3 regions of the Ewingella sp. C233 genome follow, and region 2 is predicted to be linked to each of the others. Evidence: predicted binding sites of a transcription regulator. Region 2 holds the regulator's gene; each other region holds the start of a gene.
What was found. The regulator sigma-54, encoded in region 2, starts transcription at its own class of promoters, with help from an activator protein. The targets are predictions, from matches to a motif close to GTTGGCACANNTTTCGCTNT.
Positions count from the first base shown of each region.

Region 1: glnK (P-II family nitrogen regulator) is a predicted target of sigma-54. The motif match lies at 8,701-8,720, and genes of this name have one in related genera.
Region 3: glnA (glutamate--ammonia ligase) is a predicted target of sigma-54. The motif match lies at 7,989-8,008, and genes of this name have one in related genera.

Region 1 covers NZ_JBUZRI010000001.1:184,958-195,101, reverse strand. The annotation lists gene ACZRKO_RS00945 (LysR family transcriptional regulator) at 11-958, opposite strand; gene ACZRKO_RS00940 (adenine deaminase) at 1,099-2,886, shown strand; gene ACZRKO_RS00935 (NCS2 family permease) at 2,968-4,317, shown strand; RNA gene ffs (signal recognition particle sRNA small type) at 4,427-4,523, opposite strand; gene ACZRKO_RS00925 (MGMT family protein) at 4,731-5,045, shown strand; gene ACZRKO_RS00920 (YbaY family lipoprotein) at 5,104-5,694, opposite strand; gene tesB (acyl-CoA thioesterase II) at 5,947-6,813, shown strand; gene amtB (ammonium transporter AmtB) at 6,944-8,233, opposite strand; gene glnK (P-II family nitrogen regulator) at 8,301-8,639, opposite strand; gene ACZRKO_RS00900 (hypothetical protein) at 8,748-9,008, opposite strand; gene ACZRKO_RS00895 (SmdB family multidrug efflux ABC transporter permease/ATP-binding protein) at 8,980-10,144, opposite strand, start outside.
Region 2 covers NZ_JBUZRI010000002.1:486,207-496,350, reverse strand. The annotation lists gene ACZRKO_RS14695 (BglG family transcription antiterminator) at 1-1,053, shown strand, start outside; gene npr (PTS phosphocarrier protein NPr) at 1,194-1,466, opposite strand; gene rapZ (RNase adapter RapZ) at 1,463-2,317, opposite strand; gene ptsN (PTS IIA-like nitrogen regulatory protein PtsN) at 2,453-2,923, opposite strand; gene hpf (ribosome hibernation promoting factor) at 3,049-3,336, opposite strand; gene rpoN (RNA polymerase factor sigma-54) at 3,360-4,793, opposite strand; gene lptB (LPS export ABC transporter ATP-binding protein) at 4,830-5,555, opposite strand; gene lptA (lipopolysaccharide ABC transporter substrate-binding protein LptA) at 5,562-6,131, opposite strand; gene lptC (LPS export ABC transporter periplasmic protein LptC) at 6,109-6,678, opposite strand; gene kdsC (3-deoxy-manno-octulosonate-8-phosphatase KdsC) at 6,675-7,241, opposite strand; gene kdsD (arabinose-5-phosphate isomerase KdsD) at 7,258-8,244, opposite strand; gene ACZRKO_RS14640 (calcium/sodium antiporter) at 8,264-9,241, opposite strand; gene mlaF (phospholipid ABC transporter ATP-binding protein MlaF) at 9,552-10,144, shown strand, end outside.
Region 3 covers NZ_JBUZRI010000007.1:109,523-119,666, reverse strand. The annotation lists gene spfP (small protein SpfP) at 92-139, shown strand; gene yihA (ribosome biogenesis GTP-binding protein YihA/YsxC) at 280-924, opposite strand; gene yihI (Der GTPase-activating protein YihI) at 1,505-2,068, shown strand; gene hemN (oxygen-independent coproporphyrinogen III oxidase) at 2,261-3,664, shown strand; gene glnG (nitrogen regulation protein NR(I)) at 3,727-5,139, opposite strand; gene glnL (nitrogen regulation protein NR(II)) at 5,147-6,196, opposite strand; gene glnA (glutamate--ammonia ligase) at 6,429-7,838, opposite strand; gene typA (ribosome-dependent GTPase TypA) at 8,280-10,103, shown strand.

The sequences.
Region 1 (10,144 bases), on a different contig from region 2:
ACTGTCCCTTTTATTGAAACTCCATTCCGCCTTTCTTAATTTTGTCCTGAAAAGTCTGCAATAAAAATTGAAAGCACTGTTCCGTTTGCGGCGATCGTAGAGGGGCGGGCTTGCGCATCATCGCAACCGTACGGCTGAGCGTAGGTTGTTGTAAATGAACAACCATTAATTCGTCATCATTTAGCGTTGCTGTATATAATTGCGGCAAAATAGCCAAAGCCAGTCGTGAACGCACTAACCCATAAAGCGTTTCCTGAAAATCGACGCGATAGCTGATATTCAGGTTAAGTTTGTGGCTCTCCATCAATGAAGCCACCAACCGGCTGACATTTCCCTTCAGGAATAGCGCAATGGGTCTTTGCGCCAACTGTCTCCAGGGTAAATTATGCGTTTCTGCTAATACGTCATCTTTACGCATCACCACAACAAAGGGATCTTCGAGCAGCGGATAAGCTGTCAGGCTGTCCGGAAAAGTGCTGTCGGTGGCACCAATGCCAAAGTCCAGCGAACCATTATCCAGCGCAATGAGCAGGGCATCATTGGTCAGGTCATGAAACTCAAGACGCAAAGCAGGAAAGTGTTCTGAAAGTAACTTCGGTACTGCAGGAAACAGTAGTGCACTAACCGAAGGCACTAAACCGATACGCAGCGTCCCGTCGCCGCCCTGTTGCACGATTTGCTGCATGTCCTCGAACGCGCTGTGGGCAACGTTCAGCAACCGCTCGGCATACGGCAATATCGCGGTTCCCAGTTCGGTTAATGTCACGGCTTGCGCGGTGCGGTTGACCAACTTCCCGCCCAATACGGACTCAATTTGCCGCAAGGCGCTGCTCAGCGCAGGCTGGCTGATTGCGAGTTTATTGGCGGTTTCTGTGAAACTGCGCAGCTGCGACAGCGTGACAAAATACTGTATTTGTTTGAGGGATAACGCAGGCAGTCGGCGCCAGGGGTCAGACATAGCTTCCGGGTATCCATTCGTAAATAAGTAAACGTTTGCTTAGCATAACCCCTTCTTATAGAGCGATAAAATAAATCATCTGTGCAAAGCCCCTTCCCCTGCCTACATTAGCCTGATGATTTCCCGCTATGGACCTTTTAATGAATCACTCTGCTCCAGCCTCTTCCCTGCGTCAGCGCGCCATAAAAGCAGCGTCAGGCAAAATTCCTTTTGACCGCCTGCTGCGCAACGCCCGCGTTATCGACATGGTGACCGGTGAGATTCGTGACGCAGATGTCGGCCTGATGGGCAGCATGATTGCCAGTGTGCATCCGTGCGGCGAATTTACTCAAACCGAAAATGTTGATGATCTCGCCGGCGCTTTGCTTTCACCAGGGCTTATCGATACCCACGTCCATATCGAAAGTTCGCATCTGCCGCCAGAGCGCTATGCAGAAATCGTCGTCGCCCAGGGCACGACGACTGTCTTCTGGGATCCTCACGAACTGGCTAATGTGCTGGGCGTGGACGGCGTGCGCTATGCGGTTGAGTCCAGCCGTAACCTGCCTCTGAGAGTCATTTGCGCGGCACCGTCCAGCGTGCCCTCCACGCCCGGACTGGAGATGTCCGGCGCTGACTTTACAGGTCAGGAGATGGAAACCATGCTCAGTTGGCCGGAAGTCGCGGGTGTGGCTGAAGTGATGGACATGCATGGCGTACTCAACGGCAGCGAACGTATGCTGGAGATCCTCGAGGCGGGTTTACGCAGTGGCAAATTAATTGAGGGCCATGCCCGTGGCCTGAAAGGCGCGGGGTTACAGGCTTATCTCGCCGCCGGCGTCACGTCCGATCACGAACTCACTTCGGCAGAGGATGCGCTGGAGAAACTGCGCGCCGGGCTGACCTTGCAAATTCGCGGCTCCCACCCTTATTTATTGGCGGACATTGTGGCGGCCCTGAATTCGCTTCCGCATCTTTCCTCGCAAATCACGCTCTGCACCGATGATGTCCCGCCCGACCATTTACTCGAAAAAGGCGGTTTAATCGCGCTGATTAAGCTGCTGATTTCCCACGGTCTGAAGGCAGAGGACGCCCTGCGCATGGCCACGTTTAATGCCGCATTGCGTATGCAGCGTGCAGATTTAGGGCTGATTGCCGCCGGACGAACGGCTGATCTCATTGTCTTTGACTCTCTGGACACACTTAATCCGCTGCGGGTTTATGTGTCGGGGGAGTGCGTTTCGCATAACGGCAAGATGCTCTTTAGCCCGAAAGCGGCCAGCGGCGTAGTTCCCCCGCGCAACACCATGCGGATCTCACCGCTGGTTGCTGGTGATTTTCAGCTACGAATTCCGGGCCTGAACAACGGCAAAGCGCGCCTGCATAACATTAAAGGCGCGCGCTTTACCCAATGGAGTGAAGTCACTGTAGACGTTCGTGACGGCATTGCGCAGATCCCCGCAGGTTTCAGCCTCATTTGGGTCAAGCACCGGCATGGCCGCCACGACGCCACGCCACGTATGGCGCTGCTGGAAGGCTGGGGCGAGCTACGCGGTGCAATTGCCACCTCCTATTCCCATGACTCCCACAACCTGGTGGTGCTGGGACGTAACCCGGCTGACATGGTACTGGCGGCAAATCAGCTTATTGCCAGCGGAGGCGGCATGGCACTCAGCCAAAATGGGGCATTACTGGCCCATGTGGCGATGCCGATTGCCGGTATGTTGTCCGATTTGCCCGCCGAACAGTTGGCAGAGCAGTTCAAAAACCTGCGTGAATTGAGCGCCAAAATAGCCGATTGGGAGCCGCCTTATCGGGTATTTAAAGCCATCGAAGGCACCTGTCTCGCCTGTAATGTCGGTCCGCACCTAACCGACTTAGGCCTGACCGATGGTGAACGGCGAGAAATTGTCGACCCTGTCCTCGAAATTTGGGAAGACCACGCATAACGCTCAGGCAAACCACGCCTTACCAAAGTGATAGCCAATACAACATCATAATAAACAGAATGTTCCGGGGAGTTTTTTATCATGACTGACAGTTCCATTAAAAACATTGCCACGACCAGTGACAAAAGCTGGCTTGAGCGACGCTTTAAACTGCGTGAGCGCGGAACGCGGGTTAAAACTGAGTGTCTGGCCGGTATCACCGGATTTCTGGCGGCAGCCTATTTATTAGTGGTGATCCCCGGCCTGCTGGCTGTTGGTGGTATCGATAAAGGGGCAGCGACTACCGGCGTCATTGTGGTCTTTGTACTTGGCACCTTACTGATGGCGTTCTATGCCAACTTACCGTTTATGGTGGGTCCCGGTATTGGCGGTTCCGTTCTGGTGGGGATCACTCTCGCGGGCGATGGCATCAGCTGGCCCGTCGCGCTGGGTATCGCCTGCTGGTCGGGTATTTTGTTTTTCGTGATGACCGTCTTTGGTCTGCGCGAAGTGGTAACGCGCTCAGTCCCTCAGTCGATTAAGTTGGGGCTAACAGCTTCTATTGGCATTTTCGTGGCGCTGCTGGGTTTTCGCAATGCCGGTCTGGTGCTGGCGAATGCCAAAACCCATGCGCTGGCGTTAGGTGATTTCACCGCACCGGGTGCACTGATTGCCCTGTTGGGCTTACTCATTGCGGTCGGTTTGCAGGCGCGGAAAATTCCGGGGGCTATCCTGTGGGCCATACTCTTATCTACGCTGGTCGGTATTCCGTTTGGCGTTACCCACCTGCCGCCACAGTGGTTTTCTCTGCCCTATTCACTTGCCCCTCTGTTTGGAAAAGTTGACCTGATTGGCGCCATCAACATTGCCTTCCTGCCGTTCCTGTTCATTTTCTTTGCTTCGGAATTTTTCTCCACCATGGGCACGACGCTGGCGGTCGGCGGTGAAGCCGGTCTGCTCGATGAGCAAGGCAATATGCAACATATCAACCGCCCGTTTATGGTGGATTCTATCGCCGCCGCACTCGGGCCGATTGTGGGTATTCCTGCCGCCACCGCGTTGATTGAGTCAGCAGCGGCGGCTGAAGCGGGAGGGAAAACCGGGCTTACCGCGCTGTCAGCGGCGGTGATGTTCCTGCTGATGCTGCTGCTTACCCCCATTGCGCTGATGATCCCGAAAGAGGCGACCGCTCCTGCGTTAATCCTTATCGGCCTGAATATGTTCAGCGGTCTGCGCAAGGTCGATTTAGCGAACTTCACCGAGGGTTTACCCGTATTGATGATGGTGATGATCACGCTGATCGCCAACAGTTTCGGTACCGGTATTGCCGGTGGCCTGCTGTTTTACATCATCATTAAAGTGGTGGCGGGCAAAGCACGTGAGGTGCCGCTGGGGCTGTATATTTTGGCTATTCCGCTGGCGTACTATTTTACAACGCTGGTGCATCACTAAAAGTCTGAACGGCAACGAAAATAGGGTGCGATGATCGTGCCCTTTTTTATGGGCGCAGAAAAAATGACAGAGGAGGTAAAGAAAAGAGGTAGAGCGGAAATGGTGGAGGCCCTGCCAGCTACATCCCGGCACACACGACGCCTGCTGCGGCTGCTTCCTTCCGGACCTGACCGAGTTAACAAGTTAGTGTTGCGGGAGAACCAACAGGGCCCCCATTGTCATTACTGGCTCCACATCTACACATGCGGGAAGTGAAGCGGACTGCATTATCAGGGATGGGCGTCCCAAAAGCAAGGTAACCGCCGACGACCGTTGCTTTCTTATACAATCCCCCGCAGCCTGCAGGCGGCTAAGAAACTTTATGAAATCAGGGTTTACGGCATAATGGGCCTATCTATACGCAGGAGCCAATCATGTCGGAAACGCAAACAGATACTTTTCGCCAACGCGTCTATCAGATTATCGCGGCCATTCCGCCCGGACAGGTCACCACATACGGCAACGTGGCACAACTGGCCGGTTCCCCGCGTGCCGCGCGTCAGGTGGGTGGCGTACTGCGAAAACTCCCTGAGGGCAGCTCACTGCCCTGGCATCGGGTAATTAATCGCCACGGTGAGATCTCCCAGCAAGGTGAAGATTTTAAACGTCAGCGTCAGGTGCTGCTCTCGGAAGGGATCATGTTTGAGAACGGACGTATTGATCTGGAAAAATATGGCTGGAAATGGTGACAGCGCCCATAAAAAAACACCGCCGTAGCGGTGTTTTTTAGCGCTGCCTCAATCCTGATTAATACATTGGCTGAGTGGGCGCCGGGTTTACCGGAGCCGGAGCGGGCGCGTTGGGTGAAGCTTCAAGGCCCGGGTTGTTCGGGTTGCTCATCGGCCCTAACGCAGCCGGTTTCGTTGTCACCGGCACCGAAGCGACAGGCACTAACTGCAGATCAGCTCGTGTACCTTGGCCGCGGTTGACGACTTCTTTCACAGAATCGGTGATAAAGGTCATCTGACCATTCACCGTCACCGCCGCACTCAGGATCACGCGGGCATTGGGCGAAATATCCTGAGGATTGTATGGCAGAATAAAGGTAAATGGCGCTTGTTTGCCGCCGGTACGCGCGACTTTCTGCGCAATCACGCGGGATGGCGCATCCGCCAGCGAGGCATCCGACATCGTGACAGTCAGCACCGCATCAGGCGGCAATGCAATTCGCTGAGAGATATTCACGGTACCAGACACATTCGGACCAGTGATGGCCGGGCCTGACGGGCTGGCCGAGGTATTGGCAGGTGCTTCCTGCGCGGGTGTAGTGTGCTGCGATGCGCAACCGGCCAGTGTGAGAGACAGCGCGGTTCCACCTACAATCTGCCAAAGTTTCATTGATCGTTCTCCTTTTTATTTTCGCTTGTCGACAAGCTCTAATAAACGCCGACTATGAGCAGTGGCTTTAACCACCTTACGCATTAATCATGGCACAAAAATCTGGTTCCTGCCTCCCGACCGCCAAATTCAGCTTCTGGACTTGGTTTTTTTCTACTATTATGAATGAGATAACTCACCGCTCCTCTTGCTGCTGATGCTTTTATCGGAGTTTTCCGATCAGCCAGGAGACCAACTTTCATGAGGCCACCTATGAGTCAGGCACTGCAAAACTTACTGGATCTGCTGGATCTGGAAAAAATCGAAGAAGGGTTGTTTCGTGGTCAGAGTGAAGATCTGGGCCTGCGCCAGGTTTTTGGTGGTCAGGTTGTCGGGCAGGCGCTGTATGCTGCGAAACAAACCGTGCCGAGCGACCGTGGGATCCACTCCTTCCACAGCTATTTTTTACGTCCCGGCGACAGCAGCAAACCGATAATTTATGACGTGGAGATCCTGCGCGACGGCAACAGTTTCAGCGCTCGCCGTGTCAAAGCGGTACAAAATGGCAAACCGATTTTCTATATGACCGCCTCGTTCCAAAGCCAGGAAGAGGGCTTTGAGCATCAGAACACCATGCCAGATGTGCCACCGCCGGAGTCGCTGGTGTCTGAATCGGATATCGCCAAAAGTCTGGCGCATCTGATACCGGAGAAAGTGCGTGAGAAATTCATCGGCCAGAAGCCCATCGAAATGCGTCCGGTGAAATTCCATAATCCGCTTAAAGGCAGTGTCGAAGAACCAACCCGCGCCGTCTGGTTCCGTGCGAATGGCACCATGCCGGATGACCTGCGCATTCACCAATACCTGCTGGGTTACGCCTCTGACTTCAACTTTCTGCCAACCGCGCTGCAACCCCATGGGATTGGCTTCCTTGAGCCGGGTATGCAGGTCGCCACTATCGATCACTCGATGTGGTTCCACCGCCCTTTCCGGCTGGATGACTGGCTGCTGTATGCCGTGGAAAGTACCTCAGCGTCCGGCGCTCGCGGTTTTGTACGCGGTCAGTTCTATACCCGCGATGGCGTGCTGGTTGCCTCCACGGTGCAGGAAGGAGTTATCCGCAAGAGAACGCCGGAATAACTGAAAGGGCTAAGTAAAAGAAAAGGGGCGCTACCTGATGGTATCGCCCCTTTTGCATTCATCATTATTGTTATATTTTACTCATCAAACAGTTAGCGCACTACTTTCTCTGAATCTTACTTCTGTTCTATTACTGGTTGTAAGCGTTCTCGCCGTGGCTGTTGACGTCCAGACCTTCGCGTTCCTGTTCTTCCGGAACACGCAGACCGACCAGCATATCCGCCACTTTGTAAGCGATGAAGGCCACAACGCCAGACCATACCAACGTAACACCCACGCTCAACAGTTGAATCCAAACCTGATGGCCCATGGTCACGCCTTCTGCGTAGCCTACGCCGCCCAGAGAGCTCGAAGTGAACACGCCGGTCAAAATACAACCCACAATGCCGCACACGCCGTGCACACCGAAGACGTCACAGGTGTCATCGACTTTAAGCCATTTCTTCAGGGTAACGACACCCCACAGACCCGCTACGCCGCCGACCAAACCGATAACTAACGCACCACCCACGCCGACCGTACCGCATGCCGGAGTAATAGCAACCAGACCGGCGATAGCCCCTGAGCTTGCACCCAGCAATGAAGGTTTACCGCGTACCATCCACTCAACGAAGGTCCAGGAGAGGATAGCGCCCGCTGTTGCCATGACGGTATTCAGGAAGGCCAGCGCCGCGATGGAACTTGCTGCACTCGCTGAACCGGCGTTGAAACCAAACCAGCCCACATACAGAATCGACGCCCCCGTAAAGACCATTGGCAGGTTGTGTGGTTTGAACGCTTCTTTACCGAAACCAGCACGTTTACCCACCAGATAAGCCCCCACCAGACCCGCGATAGCGGCGTTGATGTGAACCACTGTACCGCCGGCAAAGTCCAGCGCGCCGTCAGCGGCCAGGAAACCACCCGCCCAAACCATGTGTGCGATGGGCAGATAAGAGAACGTCAGCCAAATCACAGTGAAAATCAGTACCGCCGCGAAACGCACACGTTCTGCCAGACCACCGACCACCAGAGCCACGGTAATACAAGCGAATGAACACTGGAAGGCCACGTGGATCATCTGCGAGAAGGTCCCGGTGACGGAATCCAGGCCAATGCCTTTAAGCATCGCATTACCGAAACCACCGAAGAAAGCATTACCTTCGCTGAAAGCCAGGCTGTAGCCATAGAGCATCCACAGAACGCAGACCAGAGCAAAGGTGACGATGACCTGAGTCAGCATCGACAATACGTTTTTAGAACGCAGCAGGCCGCCGTAGAACAGGGCCACGCCAGGAACGGTCATAAACAGCACCAATGCGGTACAAATCATCATAAAGGCGTTATCAGCACCGTTAGCTACCGCAGGCGCAGCGGCCATGGCGAGTGATGGCAGCATGGCTACCGCACCGAGCCCCATCATCGAAAGAAGTTTTTTCATTATTAACCCACCCCTGTTTCTCTAAGCTGTTGTTCTAAAATTATGTTCTAACGCCATGAGCCGGAAATTACAGTGCTGCTTCGTCGGTTTCGCCGGTACGGATGCGAATAACGCGTTGCAATTCAGCAACAAAAATTTTGCCATCACCGATCTTGCCGGTGTAGGCCGCTTTGCTGATCACGTCGATCACTTCATCAAGCTGATCGTCGGCAATCGCAATATCGATTTTGACTTTTGGCAGGAAATTAACGCTGTACTCTGCGCCACGATACAACTCAGCGTGTCCCTTCTGACGACCGAAACCTTTAACTTCGGTCACGGTCAGCCCTTGAATTCCTACAGCAGACAGCGCTTCGCGCACGTCTTCCAGCTTGAAAGGTTTGATCACCACAGTAACCAGCTTCATTTTGCCACTCCTCGAATTAAGAGCTTGTCGCGAGGGAATTCGCGCCCGATACGCAAGGATTAAAGCAAAGGCTGTGCCAGAGTTGTATTCGGGATGGGATTAGTTCGTTTACCGCAGGGTAACGCCACTTTTGCAATATTCGTGACGTGGGACACAGTTGTCGCAGACATATTGCCCCGCAGAGTCCGCACCATAAAAGTGCGGCACGCTATTTTTCAGTGCAACGAAGAAGCGGGCAGAAAAGGAGTGCCAGATGATGGTGCGCAGATGGCGAAACAGGGGAAGAAATACGGAGAAGCTGAAAAAAGAAGCCGCGATAAACGCGGCTTTTGCAGTGTCTTCAGCTGTTCTCAGTGACCGGTAATTCATGCTGGCCGCAAGCCAGCTCTTCCCCCACCAACTGCAACTGATACATTTGATAATAGCGGCCTTTTTCGGCCAGAAGCTGATGATGGCTACCCTGTTCAACCGCCTGACCACGATGCAGAACCAGAATATTGTCAGCATCGACAATGGTCGATAAGCGGTGTGCTATTACGACCAGCGTGGTTTGCTGGCGAATAGCGCGAAGTGCCCGCTGAATCGCCTGCTCAGTGCCTGAGTCAATATTGGCGGTTGCCTCGTCAAGGATCAGAATCTCGGGCGCTTGCACCAGAACGCGTGCCATCGCCAGTAATTGCTTCTGCCCCACCGACAGATTATTTCCCTGCTCGCCCAGGCGGGTATAAACACCGTCTGGCATCGCACGAACCAGCGGCGCAAGCTGGACGGTTTCCAGTGCATGCCAGACCTGCTCTTCGTCAATGTCACGCCCCAAGGTCACGTTGGCATACACCGACTCGGCCAACACCACCGGATCCTGCTGAACCATGGCGATGCCCTTTCTCAGGTTGGTGTGCGAAAGCTCAGAGATCAAGCGTCCGTCGACCCGGATCTCGCCCTGGGTGATCGGGTAGTAACCCATCAGCAAATTCGCCAGCGTACTTTTTCCGCTGCCGGTGTGCCCCACCAGCGCCGCAAACCCACGCGACGGGACATCCATGGAGATATTCTCCAGTACCCATTTGTCCGTACGGTAAGCGAAACTGAGATCACGGATAGAAATTGCCCCGCTGGTCAGCGGCTTCACATCTTCGCCATATTGCTGCTGCGTACGGTCCATCAGGTCAAAGATGCGCTCACCGGCTACGATCGCCTGTTGGAAAATTGACTGCTGCGAAGTCAGCGCAATCAGCGGCTCATTCAGACGCCCCAGATAGTTGATGAAGGCGTACAGAACACCCACGCCAATCGTGCCTTCAGCGCTGAATCCGAACAGCAGCAACAGACCGCACAAAATAAGCGACGAGAACAGACTCAGCAGCGGGCGTAACAGAAAGCCTTCCAGCTTAAGCGTCTGCATACGGGCAAAATAGTGCGACTGGCTGGCTTTAGCCAGACGTTCACCAAAGCGTTTCTGCTGGCGGAATTGCTGAATCACGCCCATGCCGTTGATCACTTCATTG
Region 2 (10,144 bases):
ATTAATGCCGACGATGATGAATCGCTGGTGGATTACATTCTCTCGTACATTAATGCGCATTATAACTATGATTTACAAGGTGATAAGCAGCTTCGCGCTGATCTGCTGACGCACATCAAAACCATGATCACCCGCGTCAAATACCAGATCAATATTCCCAACCCCCTGCTCGGCAACATCAAGCAGCACTATCCGATGGCTTACGACGTGACCCTGGCGGCCGTCTCCAGCTGGGGTAAATACACGCCGTATTCACTGAGTGAGAACGAGATTGGTTTTCTGGTGCTGCACATTGGCGTGGGCCTGGAGCGGCATTACAACATCGGTTACCAGCGACATCCGCAGGTGATGCTGGTGTGCGATACCGGCAACTCTACGATCCGCATGATCCAGGCGCAGATCAGCCGTAAATATCCGCAGCTGGTGGTCACGCAGGTGGTCTCTTTGCGCGACTACGAGAAGCTCGGATATATCGACGAAGATTTTATTATCTCCAATGCGCGTATTACTGAAAAAAATAAGCCGGTGGTCGTGCTGTCGCCTTTCCCAACCGAATATCAGATGGAGCAGCTGGGCAAACTGGTGTTAGTGGATCGCACGCGCCCTTACATGCTGGAGAAGTTCTTCGACGAAAAACATTTTATGATCATCAACGAACCGATGACTCAGGCTCAGCTGTTCCATAAGGTCTGCACCCAGCTGGAAGAGGAGGGCTATGTTGACGCCGAGTTCTACCCGTCAGTGGTGGAGCGGGAAGAGATTGTCTCGACCATGCTGGGTGAGGGCATCGCCCTGCCGCACTCTCTGGGGCTGTTAGCGAAGAAAACCGTGGTGATCACGCTGTTGTCCCCGCAGGGTATTGTGTGGGGAGAGGGAGAAACGGCGCACGTGATCTTCCTGCTGGCGATCAGCAAGGCGGATTACGAAGAGGCGATGGCGATTTACGATCTGTTTGTGACTTTTGTGCGGGAACGGTCGATGAGCCGTTTGCTGAGCAGTTCTAACTTCGAAAGTTTTAAGGCCATAGCCATAGATTGCCTCAGCAGAATCTAGCCATCCCCGTCATCCTTCAAGCTTTCCCTGCGTTGGCTGCCTTTACTCACCCCGATCACTTACTGGTGTCAGCTCCGGGGGATTCACTCAGTTGCCGCCTTGATGCACACCGAATGATTTAGGGGATGAGTGTATGAAGATTAGTCTTCGTCAAAACCGGAATTGATCAGGTTCACCACGGCGCTCAGTGCTTCGGCTTCATCAGGGCCGGTGGCTTCGATTTCGATTTTCTGGCCTTTCGGAGAGTCGAGCATCAGCAGCGCAATCACGCTGCTGGCTTCCGCTTCAATGCCTGCGTCGTTACGCAGCATCACTTCTGACTCAAAGCTCTGTACCAGCTCAAACAATTTCATCGCCGGACGGGCATGCATCCCCAGCCGGTTTTTGATCTCTACCGTTTGCTTTACCGTCATGATTTACGTTTTTCCAGCGTGCGATGGCGGGACTGCACGTTCTTCCCGCGGGAACGGAAGTAGTCGGCCAGCTGTTCTGCGACATACACCGAGCGGTGTTTACCGCCCGTACAGCCGATGGCGACGGTCAGATAACTGCGGTTATTGGTTTCCAGCATCGGCAGCCACTGTTCGAGGTAGCTGCGGGTCTGGTAAATGAAGTTGTGCACTTCGGTGTGGCGGTCAAGGAAAGCCGCCACGGGTTTATCCAGGCCGGTCATCGGGCGCAGCTTAGGGTCCCAGTGCGGGTTAGGCAGGAAGCGCACGTCAAACACGTAATCAGCATCGATTGGAATACCATGCTTAAAGCCGAATGACTCAAACACCATCGTCAGCTCGCGCTCACGTTTACCGAGCAGGCGGGCGCGCAGCATTTCGGCCAGTTCATGCACTGACATTTCTGAGGTGTCGATGATGAGATCTGCCGATGAACGCAAAGGTTCGAGCAGATCGGCCTCTTCGTCAATGGCGCTTTCGAGCGAGAGATTTTTATTGGAAAGAGGGTGTAGACGACGGGTGTCGCTATAACGGCGGATCAACGTATTGCGATCGGCATCGAGGAACAACAGTTGCGGTGAAAAACTCTCCGGCAACTGTGACATCGCGTGGTCGAAAATCTCCGGGTTTTCCGGCATGTTACGCACGTCGATACTGACGGCGGCAGACGTGTTGCGGTCGGCGAGGGTCTGGGCAAGCTGGGGCAGTAAGACCACCGGCAAGTTGTCCACACAATAAAAACCCATATCTTCCAGTGCCCGCAAAGCAACCGACTTCCCGGAACCGGAACGGCCGCTGACAATCATCAGCACCATGTTGTCACTCCCCTGCAATTCAGTGTTCAGAATTCACTTCCCCGGCAAGCTAACCGGGAACCATCATTGGCAAAATCTTGCCGGTACAAAAGGGCACCGGCTGAACATCAACAGTTAGTACTTCCGATCTTTCTATTATTCACTTTCGGTCATGATCTGGAACAGTTCTTCGTCGCTTTGTGCACCACGCAGACGACGACACACAGTTTTGTCAGCCAGCTTTTTAGCGACTAAAGACAAGGTGTGTAAGTGGGTCTTACATTGATCAGCAGGGACCAGTAAGGCAAAAAGCAGATCAACCGGCTGATTGTCAATAGCATCGAAGGCGATAGGCTGTTCCAGCTGAATGAATACGCCGACAGCGCGCAGCGTGTCCTCTTCCAGTTTTCCGTGCGGAATGGCAATGCCTGCGCCAATCCCGGTACTGCCCATTCTTTCGCGGGTAAGAATGGCGTCGAAAATCACCTGCGGGGCCAGATTAAGCTGCTTGGCGGCAAGTTCGCTGATGATTTCCAGCGCGCGTTTTTTACTGGCGCAGTGAACGCCGCTTTTCGTGCATTCGGCGTTAAGGACTGACGTTAACTGCATAGCTGTATCGTTAATCATTTCATCTTCACTTTAGCGCTCTTTCACTCTCAATGCTCTTTCGCCCTAAATGACAGTTCGGCTCGTTTCCCGAAGGTCACGAGCCGATGCTCTCAAGGTTTTTCATGCGAGAGGTTAGGTGAGTGTCAGTGCTGTTTCAGTTTATCTTTATGCTTATTGAGCTGGCGTGCCAGTTTATCAACCAGGCCGTCGATGGCCGCATACATATCCTGATGTTCCGAGGTGGCGTGCAACTCGCCTCCATTCACATGCAGTGTGGCCTCAGCCACTTTCTGCACTTTTTCAACGCTCAGCACCACATATACCTGATTAATTCGATCGAAATATTGCTCAAGTTTGGCAAATTTCGACGAAACGAATTCTCTCATGGCTTCCGTGATTTCGACGTGATGTCCGGTAATGTTGAGCTGCATAATGTCTTCCTTCTCTGTTGAGGTCAAACTAACTGTTTACGCTGGTTTGAGGGCGGGATGGACAAAGACTCTCGGTATTTGGCAACGGTACGACGGGCCACCATGATCCCCTGATCGGAAAGCAGGGTAGCTAACTTGCTGTCACTTAACGGTTTGACGGGGTTTTCCGCCGCGATCAATTTCCTCACCAGCGCCCGGATAGCCGTCGACGATGCCTCACCGCCGCTGTCAGTACTGACATGGCTGGAGAAGAAATATTTCAGCTCGAAAATGCCACGAGGACTGTGCAAAAACTTCTGCGTGGTCACGCGTGAAATCGTCGATTCGTGCATTTCGACGGCTCCGGCGATATCTGCCAGAACCATCGGTTTCATAAACTCTTCGCCTGATTCAAAAAAAGCCTGCTGCTGTTCGACGATGCAGCGGGTCACTTTCAACAGGGTTTCGTTACGGCTTTCCAGACTTTTTATCAGCCATTTTGCTTCCTGCAAATTGCTGCGAATGAACTGGCCGTCGCTGTCGCTGCGGGCTGAACTGCCCATTGCGGCGTACTGCTGGTTGATCTTCAAACGTGGAATACTGTCGGAGTTGAGTTCCACCGTCCAGACTCCTGACACTTTACGGACCAGCACGTCCGGGATCACGTATTCAGATTCACCGGTGTTGATCGACTGTCCGGGGCGCGGATCCAAGGACTGGATCAACTGCATCGCTCCTTTGAGTGTATCTTCTTTTAGCCGGGTTGATCGCATCAGTGCGCGGAAATCATGATTCGCCAGCAGATCCAGATGTTCGCTGACAATCAGTTTAGCTTCGATCAGAAAAGCGGTTTCTGGAACGTATTGAGAAAGCTGGATCAGCAGACAGTCACGCAAGTCTTTTGCCGCCACGCCCACCGGGTCAAAACGCTGAACGCGTTTAAGTACGGCTTCCACTTCTTCCATGGTGACGTCTTCGTCACCCATGCTTTCCAGGATATCTTCCAGCGACACGGTGAGATAGCCGGTGTCATCCACGGCATCAACAATCGAGGTGGCGATTGCCGCATCGGTATCAGTGAAAGGCGTTAGTTCAACCTGCCACATCAGGTAATCCTGAAGCGTCTGGGTGGTTTCGCCCTGATAAACTGGCAGCTCATCGTCGCTGTAATCGTTACCGGTACCGGAAGGCGTACCGGCGGTATAAATCTCGTCCCAGGTGGCGTCCAGCGGCAACTCTTCGGGCATGTCTTTCTGCTCAAGAGCTTCGCGGGTATCAAGGCCTTCGCTATCTGGGGTTTCTACGGAGTCGATCTCTTCATGCAGGTCGGTTTGCTCTAACAGCGGATTGCTTTCCAGCGCCAGTTGGATCTCCTGCTGGAGTTCAAGCGTCGACAGCTGCAGCAGGCGGATAGCCTGTTGTAACTGAGGGGTCATGGCCAATTGCTGGCTGAATCTGAGCTGCAAACCTTGCTTCATATCTTGGCTTTACGTCCTGAACTCTTATGGCGTGATTTACAGGCGGAACTCTTCACCGAGATAGACACGTTTCACTTGTTCATCCGCCAGAATCTCAGTCGGTGTGCCGTGAGCGATGAGTTTGCCCTGACTGACGATATAAGCACGTTCACACACATCGAGCGTTTCACGCACGTTGTGGTCGGTGATCAGCACGCCAAGGCCGCTGTCACGCAGATGCTCAATGATCTTCTTGATATCAATAACTGAAATCGGGTCAACGCCGGCAAAGGGCTCATCCAGCAGAATAAACTTCGGATTGGCCGCCAGTGCACGGGCGATCTCGACGCGGCGGCGTTCACCCCCGGACAAGGATTGCCCGAGGTTGTCGCGCAGATGGGAGATATGGAACTCTTCCATCAGTTCGTTTGCTCTATCATTGCGCTGATCTTTCGTCAGATCTTCGCGGATCTCGAGTACGGCCATCAGGTTGTTGAAGACGCTGAGACGGCGGAAGATCGACGCTTCCTGCGGCAGATAACCGATTCCACGGCGTGCGCGTGTATGCAGCGGCAGCAGGCTGATGTCTTCATCGTCAACGATAATACGGCCCGCATCGCGCTGGACAATGCCCACGACCATGTAAAAGGTGGTGGTTTTACCCGCACCGTTTGGACCTAACAACCCGACGATTTCGCCTGAGTTGACCGCCAGGCTGACATCTTCAACCACTTTGCGGCCTTTGTAGGCCTTAGCCAAATTTTCTGCGATTAACGTTGCCATAAATTATCACTTACTCTTTTTCGTCTGGTTGGTCGTGGTATTAGCGGCCGGTTGATTTTTGTCCTGCAACTGTGCAGGAACCAGAACGGTGGTCACGCGGCCGCCTTTGCTGTCGCTGAAGGCTTCCATCTGCTGTTTTTGCACCAGATAAGTAATGCGGTCACCCTTCACATTGCTGTCTTGCTGTTCCAGGTAGGCATTACCGGTCAGAGTCACGAGGTCAGTGGCAACTTCATAACGCACTTTCGATGCATGGCCGCTGATAGGTTTGCCGTTGTCCTGCATCTGATAGAAAGTCACCGGGTTACCGTAACCTTCTACCACTTCCTTGCCAGACTCACCTTTAGGTCGGATAACCACGACTTTATCGGCTTTAACCTGAATCGAGCCCTGATTGACGATCACGTTACCGGTAAACGTGGCGGTGTTCGTGTTGACGTCCAGCGCCTGATTAACCGAGTTGATGGTGATCGGCTTGGTGGTGTCATCTTTCAGCGCAAACGCCGGAATGCTGACGGCAAGCAGTGTGCTGGTGATCAGGAAATTACGGATTTTATTTTTTGCTTGGAATTTCATAAGTGGTATTTACCTTTTCGATCAGCTCTGCGGTTTTATTACGCAGATTTCCACGCATTTTCATGCCGTTAGATGTAAAGCCTGTGCCGTAAAGCGTTACTTCATCATCTGAAGCCACGTCCTGTGTGACCAGGTTAACTGAAGCGTTGTCCGTTACGATACGCTGCAACTGCGACGTATCCGGCGTCAGGCTGTCCACCTGAACGTGCCCGTACAAATAGAGCATTTTGTCATTGGTCATCTTGGCGCGATCCGAGCGTACGGTCCAGACAGGAATTTTGTCTTTGTCGTACATGGTCATCACGGGCTTGGTAAACCAGGTCAGTTGATCGGTAGTGTAATATTTGACCTCTTCGGAGACCAGCTTGTAATTCAGACTGCCGAGCGGGTTATACACCACGGTGATCGTGTGCTGGCTCTGATACGTTGGGTCCTGATCGTTAGTCGCAGACGGTGCCGGATCATCCGAGTCAGAAAGAGACCAGCCAATTAGTGCTAATGCCACGAGGGCCAGCAGGATGGTTACCCATAGCTTTGGTTTATTCATATCGACAGCCCCTTGGCGTCCTCCAGCTTGCCCTGCGCCAGCAGAATCAGGTCGCATAATTCGCGCACTGCGCCGCGTCCGCCGGGGATATGCGTCACATAATGCGCTTTGGGCAGCAGTATCGGATGCGCGTCTTGTACGGCAACCGACAGGCCAACTTCGGCCATCACTGGCCAGTCAATCAGGTCATCACCAATATAGGCGACCTGGCTGGCCTCTAAAGACAGTGTATCTAACAGTTCGCGGAAGGCCAAAAGCTTATCCGATTGCCCCTGATACAGGTGGCGAATACCCAGCGTATTAGCGCGGTCTTCCAGCAGCTTCGCGCTCCTGCCGGTAATGATGGCGACCTCAATATCGGAGGTCAGCAGGCAGCGGATACCGTAACCGTCTCGAACGTTGAAGCTTTTCAGCTCCTCGCCCTGATTTCCCATATAAATCAGGCCATCAGACATGACGCCGTCCACGTCACAAATCAGCAGGCGGATAGCTTTTGCCCGTTCCAGCACGTGAGCACTGACCGGACCATAGCAGGTATCCACCGTGGCTGCGCTATTACTCATTCGGGACATTCCTCAATTAAACTACGCCAGCGCGCAGCATGTCGTGCATATGTACCACACCCAACAACTGGTCGCCATCGGCAACCATGACGCAGGTAATGTGGCGATCCTGCATCAGGTTCAGGGCATCAACGGCCAGCAGTGTCGGACGAACGCGAACGCCGCCGGTGGTCATGACGTCAGCAATGGCTGCTTCGTTGATATTGACACCCATGTCGAAGATGCGGCGTAAATCACCGTCGGTGAAGATGCCTTCGATCTTCATGAGGTCATTGCAAATGACCGTCATCCCCATATTTTTACGAGTGATCTCCAGCAGGGCATCGCGCAGTGACGCGTCGCGGCTGACGTGCGGGATTTCGGCACCGGTATGCATGATATCGCTGACCCGCAGCAGAAGCTTGCGACCCAGTGCTCCGCCCGGATGTGACAGGGCAAAATCTTCGGCAGTAAAACCGCGTGCCTGCAAAAGTGCCACAGCCAGCGCGTCACCCATCACCATTACGGCGGTGGTACTGGTCGTCGGGGCCAGCCCGAGCGGGCAGGCTTCCTGTGGAACGCGGACGCATATATGCACATCGGCCGCTTTCCCCATTGAACTTTCCGGGTTGGCTGTCAAGCAAATCATGGTGATCGACAAACGTTTTAATACCGGGATCAGCGCCAGTATTTCGTGTGATTCACCCGAGTTGGAAATCAGGATCACGATGTCTTGTTTGGACACCATACCCAGATCGCCATGACTGGCTTCGCCCGGATGAACAAAGAATGCAGGGGTGCCAGTGCTGGCAAACGTTGCCGCCATTTTGCGGCCGACGTGACCTGACTTGCCCATGCCCATCACCACTATTTTACCGACGCAAGCGAACATCTTTTCACATGCGCGGGTAAAGTCGTCGTTGATGTACTGGTCGAGTTGGTCCAGTCCCTCACGTTCGGTCTTGAGTACGGCCTTTCCTGCAGACTGGAAGTCAAATCTTCCTTCTTGCTCGAAATTTCCCATGATCTCTTCCTGATGGGGTTTAAAACTCAACGCTGCCAGGTACAAAGTACAGCAACGCCAGATAAGCGATAAAGCCACATAATAACAGGGCGCCGGCCAGGTGACCGATGCGGTGTTTACGCATCAGGCACAGTCCGGTCAGTACCACGCTCACCGCCAGCATCACCCAGTAGTCGCGGTGAAACGCTTCCGGGCTGAACGAACCCGGAGCAACCAGTGCCGGTAATCCCAGCACCAGGCAGGTGTTAAAAATATTGGCGCCGATGATATTACCCAGTGCAATATCATCCTCACCTTTCACGGAACCCGCAATAAAGGTCGCCATTTCTGGCAGGCTGGTGCCGATAGCCACAACCGTTAAACCGATAATCAGTTCACTGACCCCAAAATAGCGCGCAATGACCGTGGTATTATCGACGATCATGCTCGACGCCAGCGGCATAATAATGAACGCCAGCGCCAGCCACAGGAAGGCAACGGTGTTGCTGCTGTCTTGCGGAAGTTCTGCCATCTGCTCGTAGGTCAGCGTGTCCAGACCCTGCTTTTCCGCCGCCCGGGCGATTTTAATCATCAAAATGACGAAAATCGCGGCGCTGGCCAGGAGCAGAACACCGTCCAGACGGCTCAGTTCGCCGTCGCTGAGCAGAAAACCGCATAGCACCGTGACCAGTAACAATAAAGGGAGTTCTCGCCTCAGGATATCAGAACCGACGGAAATTGGATGAATCAGGGCCGCGCCGCCCAAAATCAGAAGAATATTAATGATATTTGAACCGATCGCGTTGCCGACGGCTAAATCCATTTGATCGTTAATGGCGGCGGTGGTTGAGACCACCAACTCCGGCAGGGAAATACCAACACCGACGACGGTCATACCAATGATGAGCGGGGGGATCCCCAACGAGCGGGCAAGAACGGCTGCTCCGTACACTAATCGATCGGCGGCATAAACTAAGAGTAATAGGCCGACAACCATGAGTACGATAGCGAGAAGCATGAAAAATCCTTTAATTAGGTATAATGCGAGGTTCGTTGCCTGAACAGCCGAGCAAAAGGTCGTCAAAAAATGAACAAGGGCTTTATTGTGTCCTAAAACAGCCAGCCAAAGCTGCTGTATGTTAGACGAATACTGCGTTTGTTTTAATAGTGTTGTTCACTGTTTTTGACCATCTGGGGCAGAAAAGTAAAACAATGGCAATTTTGGTGACGTAAACGCGGTAAGTTTTTGTAAAAATACCAGAGTTACGCGCCGATGCCCCTAACATCAGGGGTATCGTAAGCTGAAACAATCCGAAGGGATAAACTGAATGAGTCAGAGCCAATCGAATCTGGTTGAGATCAAGGGCATGAGTTTCACGCGCGGCGATCGTCCCATTTTCGAAGAGATAAATATGACGGTGCCACGCGGCAAAGTCACAGCCATCATGGGCCCATCCGGGATCGGTAAAACGACCTTGCTGCGCCTGATCGGCGGGCAGCTGGCGCCGGACAGCGGCGAAATTTGGTTCGACGGGGAGAACATTCCCGCCTTATCGCGCAGTAAGCTGTACGAGTCGCGCAAGAAAATGAGCATGTTGTTTCAGTCCGGTGCATTATTTACTGACCTGAATGTGTTCGAGAATGTCGCCTTTCCGCTACGCGAACACAGTAAACTGCCGGAAGAACTGCTGCGCAGCACGGTGACCATGAAACTGGAAGCCGTTGGCTTGCGCGGTGCCGGTGAACTGATGCCAGCCGAACTTTCAGGTGGTATGGCCCGCCGTGTCGCGCTGGCGCGTGCTATTGCGCTCGATCCGGAACTGATTATGTTTGATGAGCCTTTCGTGGGTCAGGATCCGATTACGATGGGCGTACTGGTGAAGCTGATTGATGAGCTTAACCATGCTCTGGGCGTCACCTG
Region 3 (10,144 bases), on a different contig from region 2:
ACCCGCAATTTTTGTGTAAGTAAACTACAAAAAAGACTTTTTCCAGTTCACGAAATAAGGTAAAGTCTCGCTTGTAGGGTACAGAGGTAAGATGTTCTATCTTTCAGACCTTTTACTTCACGTAATCGGATTTAGCTGAATTTTTTAGCCGCCCCAGGCATTTATGTCTGGGGCGTTTTTTATTGTTTTTTTCTTACCAATCTTCTGATTCACAGCCATAAAAAAGCGACCTGATGGTCGCCTTTCTCTCTTCACTAACGCTTATTCAAACCGATAACACTACTCGCCTGAAAGTTCGTCTAGCAGAACTTCCGGTGGGATCTCACTGAACCAAGTGTTCAGCTTGGTGGTCAGCTTGTCCACGCCTACTTTTTTCAGCGAGGAGAACGCCTCAACTTCAATGTCCCCCATAAACTCTTTGACAGTTTCGCGGACCATTTTGACCTGCGCCTGACGGGCACCGGAGGACAGTTTGTCGGATTTTGTCAGCAGTAACATGACGGGGGTCCCCACAGCCACGGCCCAGGAGACCATCTGGCGGTCGAGATCTTTCAGTGGATGGCGGATGTCCATCAGAACAACCAGCCCTTTCAGGGAGTTGCGCATTTGCAGATATTCACCAAGCGCTTTCTGCCACTTACGCTTCATCTCTTCAGGAACCTGCGCATACCCATAACCTGGCAGATCGACCAGGCGAATGCCGGGCTCGACTTCAAAGAGGTTGATAAGCTGCGTACGGCCCGGCGTTTTACTGATACGTGCCAGACTTTTCTGTTGGGTCAGCGTGTTCAGTGCGCTGGATTTGCCGGCGTTTGAACGACCAGCAAATGCGACTTCAATGCCTTCATCACTTGGCAGATGCCGGATGTCCGGGGCGCTCATGACAAAATGGGTCATATGATAGTTGTATGTTTGGCTGGTCAAAACGTGCATCTCCGTGAGGCTGGGGTATCTGGCTGGCGATTATAGCTGCAACAGGAGCGGGATGCGTTTCTGTTTTTATAATCCGAATGATGATGAGTAGGGGCCACAGAGATGAAGGTGGGGAAAAAATTCCTTCACGTTGTAAGACATTTGCCATTCAAAATGCGGGCTATCACGCTTTATTTCGCGCCGTGATTTTCAAAAGTTTTTAAATTCAAAAGGATGCCGGAATGGATAAAAAATCGGACTCCGGTCATGCGGCGGCTATCTTGAGCCTTTACGCCATTGGGGTAAAGTACTTCTTAACGCGATGAAGGCAAGAATGGAAGCACGGATGAATCAGCCTTCAGGGATAACAGGAAAAGCATCGCAACGCAGGGAAGATCGGCGCTGGAAGCGCTGAAAGGCAAAGGAAAAACCGGGAAGTTGACGCCATACATGGAAAGTGGTGTAAGAATATCCTTCCGTTGAAGGAAAGAAAAAGGCAGCAAGGCTTACTTGCTGCCTTTTTTCTTTGTGCGCTTTCTGCTAGATTCCGGCGCAAATCTATACTAATTGAACACACCTAAGAGCAGATGCCATGAAACAGCCAGCGAAAGCCCCGCGCGCCAATACCGCGACAGCAAAACCAAAGAGAAAAAAAAATCGCGTCGAGCTTGATATCGAAGCGCGTGAGCGTAAGCGTGACAACAGACGCCGCGGGCATAAAGCAGGTTCCCGTGCTAACCCGGATGGCGAGAAAAAACAAAACGGCGCTGCCGCTAAAAACGCAGATCCACGTATCGGCAGCAAGAAATCCGTTCCGCTGGTGGTTGAAACGGTTTTCAATAACGCGCCTAAAGCGAAGAAAGCACCTAAGCCACTGGTTGAAGCCGAGACCAAACCACAGCTGCCGCCTGAAGAAGAGCTGACGCTGCTGGAAAATGATCCCCGTCTCGACAGCTTGCTCGACAAGCTTGATGAGGGTGAAAAACTGAGTGCTGAAGATCAGTCTTACGTTGACCAGACGCTGGACCGTATCGATGCACTGATGGAATTGCTGGGCATTGAGCTCGGCGACGAAGATGACGAAGTGGAAGAAAAAACCAAGAACGAAGACATGATGCAGTTGCTGAAACGTGGGGATCCGAAAGAAGGTTTCTAAAACTTGCGCTGGGTCATCCCGACAGCAATAGCCTTACTCTTCGCATGTTATCTGCTTTGGTTATTCGTTAAACTGCACCGGTTATCGAAAACCAAAGCACGTTTGTTTCATGCGCGCACTGCCAGGCGGACTAAAACCCTGCCTGTCAGGCGAACTGGCAGAAACAGGCGCCGCAAGGAGTGAGCACTTATAATGTCAAAGAACGCAGCGTCATCAAAAGCGGAATCACAGCAGACTACGGTCTGGGATTTAGCGCTGATCCAGAAATATAACTATTCCGGTCCGCGCTATACCTCCTATCCGACAGCGCTGGAGTTCAGTGAAAGCTACGATGACGCCGCTTTCCAGCGCGCAGCGTTGCGTTATCCTGACCGTTCACTCTCCCTGTATGTCCATATTCCCTTCTGCCATAAGCTTTGCTATTTCTGTGGCTGCAATAAACTTGTCACCCGCCAGCAGCATAAAGCGGAAGAGTATCTTAACGTCCTCGAACAAGAGATCCGTCACCGTGCGCCGCTGTTTAAGGGCCGTCAGGTGAGCCAGCTCCACTGGGGTGGGGGTACGCCCACTTATCTGAATAAAGCCCAGATAAGCCGTCTGATGGGCCTTCTGCGCGGTCATTTCGACTTCATGCCAGACGCAGAGATGTCTCTGGAGCTGGATCCTCGAGAAATTGAGCTCGATGTGCTCGACCACCTTCGCCAGGAAGGTTTTAATCGCCTGAGTATGGGCGTGCAGGACTTCAATAAAGAAGTTCAGCGGCTGGTTAACCGCGAGCAGGATGAAGAGTTTATTTTTGCGCTGATCGCCCGCGCGAAAGCACTGGGCTTTAACTCCACCAATATTGATCTGATTTACGGCCTGCCAAAGCAAACGGCGGAGAGTTTTGCCTACACGTTGCAACGCGTGGCTGAGCTCAACCCCGACCGCCTGAGCGTGTTCAATTATGCGCATATGCCAAAGCTGTTTGCCGCTCAGCGTAAAATCAAAGATGAAGATTTACCGGGCGCAGAGGAAAAACTGCGTATTTTGCAGGAGACCATCGCTTCCCTGACAGGTTCTGGTTATCGCTTTATTGGCATGGATCACTTCGCCCGTCCGGACGACGAACTGGCCGTGGCTCAGCGCGAAGGAAAATTGCATCGCAATTTCCAGGGCTACACCACGCAGGGTGAAAGTGATTTACTGGGGCTGGGCGTTTCGGCTATCAGTATGTTGGGCGACACCTATGCGCAGAACGAAAAAGACCTGAAAACCTATTACGCGCGTGTAGAAAAGCAGGGCAATGCCTTGTGGCGTGGCCTTGAGATGACAACTGATGACTGTCTGCGTCGCGATGTGATCAAGGCATTGATTTGTCATTTTGAACTAGACTTTGCGGATATTGAGAAACGCTATGATATTGAGTTCGATGACTACTTTTCTGAAGACTTAGCGTTGCTGGCACCGCTGGCCAAAGACGGGCTGGTGGAGGTAAGTCAGGATAATATTCGTGTTACCCCGCAGGGCCGCCTGCTGATCCGCAATGTGTGCATGTGCTTTGACGTTTATCTGCGCCGGCAGGTTCGTCAGCAACAGTTTTCCCGCGTGATCTGACCACTGTCTCCATGAAAGCAAAACAGCCGCAAAAGCGGCTGTTTTTGTTTACGAAAGGGCGGTTATTCCATTCCAAGCTCTTTCAGTTTACGGGTCAGCGTATTACGACCCCAGCCCAGTAAACGGGCGGCTTCCTGTTTGTGGCCCTGAGTGTGACGTAACGCGGTGGTGAGAAGCGTGCGTTCCATTTCGGGTTGAGCCTCCGACAGCAGGTTTTGATGACCGGAACGCAATGCGCGATCGGCCCATTGCGCCAGCAGCGTTGCCCAGCTGTCCGGCAAACTTTGCCCCCCGGATTCCGGCGCCGAACTTTCAAATAGTTCGCTCGGCAAATCCTGAATTAACACTTCCTGCCCGGCCGCCATCACCGTCAGCCAGCGACAGGTGTTTTCCAACTGCCGAACGTTACCCTGCCAGGGCAGGCGGGTCAGGGCAGTTTCTGTTTCCGGATGCAGATTTTTGGCTTCCACGCCCAGCTCTTTCGCTGCAACTTGCAGGAAATAACGCGCCAGTCGCGGAATATCTTCGCGACGTTCGCGCAGCGGTGGCAGATGCACGCGGATCACGTTCAGACGGTGGAATAAATCCTCGCGGAATTTGCCTTCCTGTACGCGCAACTCAAGGTTCTGGTGCGTAGCGGCAATAATGCGCACATCGACTTTCACTGGCGCATAACCACCCACGCGGTAAAACTGCCCGTCAGCCAGCACGCGCAGCAGGCGGGTTTGAACGTCGAGAGGCATATCGCCGATTTCATCGAGGAACAGCGTGCCGTTATCGGCCTGCTCGAAACGCCCTTGACGAACGGTGTTCGCGCCGGTAAATGCGCCTTTCTCATGGCCGAACAATTCTGATTCAATTAAATCTTTCGGGATCGCCGCCATATTCAACGCGATAAACGGCGCTTTGGCCCGTGGACTGTGGCGGTGCAGGGCATGAGCGACCAGCTCTTTACCGGTACCCGATTCGCCATTGATCAGAACGCTGATCGATGAGCGGGACAGGCGACCAATAATGCGGAAAACATCCTGCATCGCCGGCGCTTCGCCGATGATGTCCGCCGTCGGGCCGCTGGCCGGTTGGGTTCGCGCAGGTTGTTGCTGTTCCTGATAGTGACTGATGGCGCGCTCTACCAGCGCCACCGCCTCATCGATATCGAAAGGTTTTGGCAGATAATCAAATGCCCCTTGCTGATAGGCGCTGACGGCGGCATCCAAATCAGAGTGCGCCGTCATTATGATGACCGGGAGCATCGGGTGGCGCTGTTTGATCTGTTTTAGCAGCGCCAGACCATCCATGCCGGGCATGCGAATATCAGACAACAATACGTCAGGGGTTTGAGTCGCAATGGCTTCAAGCACGTCACTGCCGCTATCGAAGGCGGTACAATGTAAACCCGCTCCAGTGAGCGCGCGTTCAAGTACCCAGCGGATGGAGCTATCGTCATCGACGATCCAGACTATCCCTCGTTGCATAAGAACCTCACTGGCGAATAGGCAGGTAAACCGAGAACTCGGTATGTCCTGGCCAACTGTTAAATTCAACTTTACCCGAATGCTGGTCAATCAAACTGCGCGCGATGGACAGGCCTAAACCTGTGCCTCCTTCGCGGCCACTGACCATGGGGTAAAAAAGTGTATCCTGCAAATGTGCCGGTACGCCGGGGCCGTTATCTTCAATATCTATCCGGGCCGCCAGACGGTAACGCACGCCGTGCAGGGTAATTTGAAAAGCAGTGCGCGTACGCAATGTAATAGATCCGCCCTCTTCACCCAGAGCCTGTAAGGCATTGCGGGTGATGTTGAGCAGAATTTGTTCTATCTGGTCCGGGTCGTGCGCCAGTTCCGGCAAGCTTGGGTCGTAATCCCGAATCAGCTGCACGTTGTCTGGTTTTTCCATCGAGACCAGTTGGCAAACCCGTTCGGCGACCTGATGGATACTTTGCGTAATGTGCTGGCTTGGACGCTGAGGGCCGAGCAAACGGTCCACCAGATTTCGCAGCCTGTCAGCTTGCTCGATGATGACTTTGGTGTATTCCAGCAGCGCCGGATCCGGCAACGCACGCGACAAAAGCTGCGCCGCACCGCGTAACCCACCGAGCGGATTCTTAATTTCATGTGCCAGTCCGCGGATTAAATCCCGCGCCGCGACTTGCTGGGCGTGCTGTAACTGTTCCTGACTCAACCGACGCTGATTATCCATCGGCGCCAGCTCAATCAAAATGAAGCCATCCGGCTGCGCCTGAGCTGTCAAAGAAAGAACGTGAGCACGGCCATCGACCACCAATGTGACTTCACTGTCTGTAAACCCCTGTCCGGCATGCAGACTTTCACGCATCAGGTCGATATTTAAAGAGAAATAGCCCACCAGTTCCGGCAGTGGTGTACCGAAAAGTTTGCGGGAACTTTGAGCCAATAATTGCTGAGCCGCCGGATTGGCGTAATGCACAGCCAAATCGTCGTCCAACAACAGAATGCTGTTGATGAGGGAATTCAGGATCTGCCCAGCATCGGGCAGCTTGCCAGTTGCCATACCGCAGTCTCCCGCACCTGGTCGGTGCATTTTATCTGGCTACCCGGCGAATTCACGGGTCAGATAGGTTAAGCAGGAAAGAGTGTGGAGAAAAAAGCCCATCCGGAGATGGGCTGAAAATTTCCACGGCAACAAAAATCGTCTTACTTATTCAGACGCTGAAGGTCTTGAACTGATGGCCTTCAGTCGGATATTACGTTCAGCGCCAACATAGCCAGCGCTGAATGGTGCATTACACGCTGTAGTACAGTTCGAACTCAACCGGATGCGGAGTCATACGAACGCGATCCATCTCTTCTTTACGCAGAGCGATGTAGGCATCGATCGCGTCATCAGTGAACACGCCACCACGGGTCAGGAACTCGCGGTCTTCGCTCAGGCAGTTCATGGCTTCTTCCAGTGAACCTGCAACTTTTGGAATTTCTGCTTCTTCTTCCGGTGGCAGGTCATACAGGTTTTTATCCATCGCATCGCCAGGATGGATTTTGTTGATGATACCGTCGACGCCAGCCATCATCAGTGCCGCAAACGCCAGGTATGGGTTTGCTGCTGGATCAGGGAAACGGGCTTCGATACGCATCGCTTTAGGGCTTGATACGTGTGGAATACGGATAGACGCAGAACGGTTACGCGCAGAATACGCCAGCATTACGGGTGCTTCGTAGCCCGGGACCAAACGCTTGTAGGAGTTAGTCGTTGGGTTGGCGTAAGCGTTAATCGCTTTAGCATGCTTGATGATACCGCCGATGTAGAACAGTGCCATTTCAGACAGGCCGCCGTATTTGTCGCCAGAGAACAGGTTGTTACCGTTCTTGAACAAAGACATATGGCAGTGCATACCGGAACCGTTATCGCCAAACATTGGTTTTGGCATAAAGGTCGCAGTTTTGCCAAATGCGTGAGCCACGTTGTGAACCACGTATTTGTAAATTTGGATTTCGTCAGCTTTCTTGGTCATGGTATTGAAGCGAGTTGCCACTTCGTTCTGACCGGCGGTTGCTACTTCGTGGTGGTGAGCTTCAACAACCAGGCCCATTTCTTCCATGGTCAGACACATGGTAGAACGCATGTCCTGAGAGGAGTCGACCGGAGGAACCGGGAAATAGCCGCCTTTTACGGCAGGACGGTGGCCTTTGTTGCCGCCTTCGTATTTGGTCGATGAGTTCCATGCGCCTTCGATATCATCGATAGCAACGTGAGAACCGGAGATGCTGCTGCCGAAGCGCACATCATCAAACAGGAAGAATTCTGGCTCTGGCCCGAACAGCACGGTGTCCGCGATACCGGAAGCGCGCAGGAAATCCTCAGCACGTTTGGACGTTGAGCGTGGGTCACGGTCATAACCTTGCAGCGTGGTCGGCTCAAGAATATCGCAACGAATGATCAGTGTGGTTTCTTCAAAGAATGGGTCCAGAACAGCAGTGCTGGCATCTGGCATCAGAACCATGTCAGATTCGTTAATGCCTTTCCAGCCACCGATTGAAGAGCCATCAAACATTTTGCCTTCTTCGAAGAAGTCGGCGCTAACCTGGTGTGCAGGAATGGTGACGTGCTGTTCTTTGCCTTTGGTATCAGTGAAACGTAAATCTACGAATTTCACTTCGTGCTCATTCAGCATCGTCAAAACGTGTTCAGCGGACATACTAGTTCTCCCGAATTTCTCATTATCGTCGTGGAACGAATAACCATTTAGTTGGCATTTTATTGGAAATAACAACCCTACTGGAACTGGCGTGTGGCCTAAACAGTTTCTTTACTACCCTGATAAGACTCTTTTCACCCTGCAAAAGTAATAGCGAAATCTGTGCCAACTTTGAGAAAATGCACACAACGCCATTTTAAGGGGCTCTTGCACCTGATGAGTATGCACCATAACGGAAAGTTTGCACTTTTATGGTGCTTATCGTGAGACGTGAAGCACCAAAATGGTGCACCGTAAGGGCCTGAGGGTCTCTTTGCACCGTGAAAGGGATCACAAAGTAACCATCATCGAGTTGTTTCGATAAGATCCTTGTGATCTTGTTTAGAACCTCGCTTAATACGTGTACAATAGCGCGCTATTTCTAATGCCTGAGGCAAAGCTGTGATCGAAAATTTGCGTAACATCGCCATTATTGCCCACGTTGACCATGGTAAAACTACCCTGGTCGACAAGTTGCTCCAACAATCCGGTACTTTCGGAGAGCGTGTAGAAGCAACCGAACGCGTAATGGACTCCAACGATTTGGAGAAAGAGCGTGGGATCACCATCCTCGCAAAAAACACCGCCATTAATTGGAAAGACTACCGCATCAACATCGTTGATACCCCGGGACACGCCGATTTCGGCGGCGAGGTTGAGCGTGTGATGTCAATGGTTGACTCGGTGCTGCTGGTTGTGGATGCAATGGATGGCCCAATGCCGCAAACCCGTTTCGTGACCAAAAAAGCATTTGCTAATGGTCTGAAGCCGATCGTGGTAATCAACAAGGTTGACCGTCCTGGCGCACGTCCTGACTGGGTTGTTGATCAGGTCTTCGACCTGTTCGTTAACCTGGATGCGACCGACGAGCAACTCGATTTCCCAATTATCTACGCATCTGCCCTGTTAGGTATTGCGGGTACCGACCATAACGATATGGCCGAAGATATGACCCCGCTGTATCAGGCAATCGTAGACCACGTTGAAGCACCTAAAGTTGACCGTGACGGCCCACTGCAGATGCAAATCTCTCAGCTGGACTACAATAACTACGTTGGCGTTATCGGCATCGGCCGTATCAAACGCGGTGTGGTTAAGCCTAACCAACAAGTCACTATCATCGATAGCGAAGGCAAAACCCGTAACGGTAAAGTCGGCAAAGTACTGGGCCATATGGGTCTGGAACGTATCGAAACTCAACTGGCTGAAGCAGGCGACATCATTGCAATCACCGGTTTGGGCGAGCTGAACATCTCTGATACTGTTTGTGATGTCCAAGCTGTTGAAGCGCTGCCTCCGTTGTCTGTTGATGAACCAACCGTCACCATGTACTTCTGCGTAAACACCTCTCCGTTCTGTGGTAAAGAAGGCAAGTATGTGACTTCACGTCAGATCCTTGACCGCCTGAACAAAGAACTGGTGCACAACGTGGCACTGCGTGTTGAAGAAACTGAAGATTCAGATGCGTTCCGCGTATCTGGCCGTGGTGAACTTCACCTGTCAGTTCTGATCGAAAACATGCGTCGTGAAGGTTTCGAAATCGCTGTTTCCCGTCCAAAAGTTATCAACAAGATGATTGATGGTCGTAAACAAGAGCCATTCGAAAACGTAACGCTGGACATCGAAGAACAGCACCAGGGTTCAGTCATGCAAGCCATGGGTGAGCGTAAGGGCGACGTTAAGGACATGATCCCAGACGGCAAAGGTCGTATTCGTCTGGATTACCTGATCCCAGCACGTGGTTTGATCGGTTTCCGTACTGAATTCATGACCATGACTTCTGGTACCGGCCTGCTGTATTCCACATTCAGTCACTACGATGATGTGCGTCCAGGCGAAATCGGCCAACGTCAGAACGGCGTTCTGGTTTCCAACGGTCAGGGTAAAGCAGTTGCGTTCGCACTGTACAGCCTGCAAGACCGCGGTAAATTGTTCCTGGGCCATGGCGCAGAAGTGTATGAAGGCCAGATCATCGGTATTCACTCACGTTCTAACGACCTGACCGTGAACTGCCTGACTGGTAAAAAGCTGACCAATATGCGTGCGTCCGGTACTGACGAAGCAACGACTCTGGTTCCTGCTATCAAAATGTCTCTGGAGCAAGCTCTGGAATTCATCGATGATGACGAACTGGTCGAAGTAACGCCTAAGTCTGTACGTATTCGCAAACGTCACCTGACTGAGAATGATCGTAAACGTGCTGGACGTGGTCCTAAAGAAGCTTAAGTTTCTTTTACGCTAGCCGTTTTCAATAAAGCAGGGTGCCT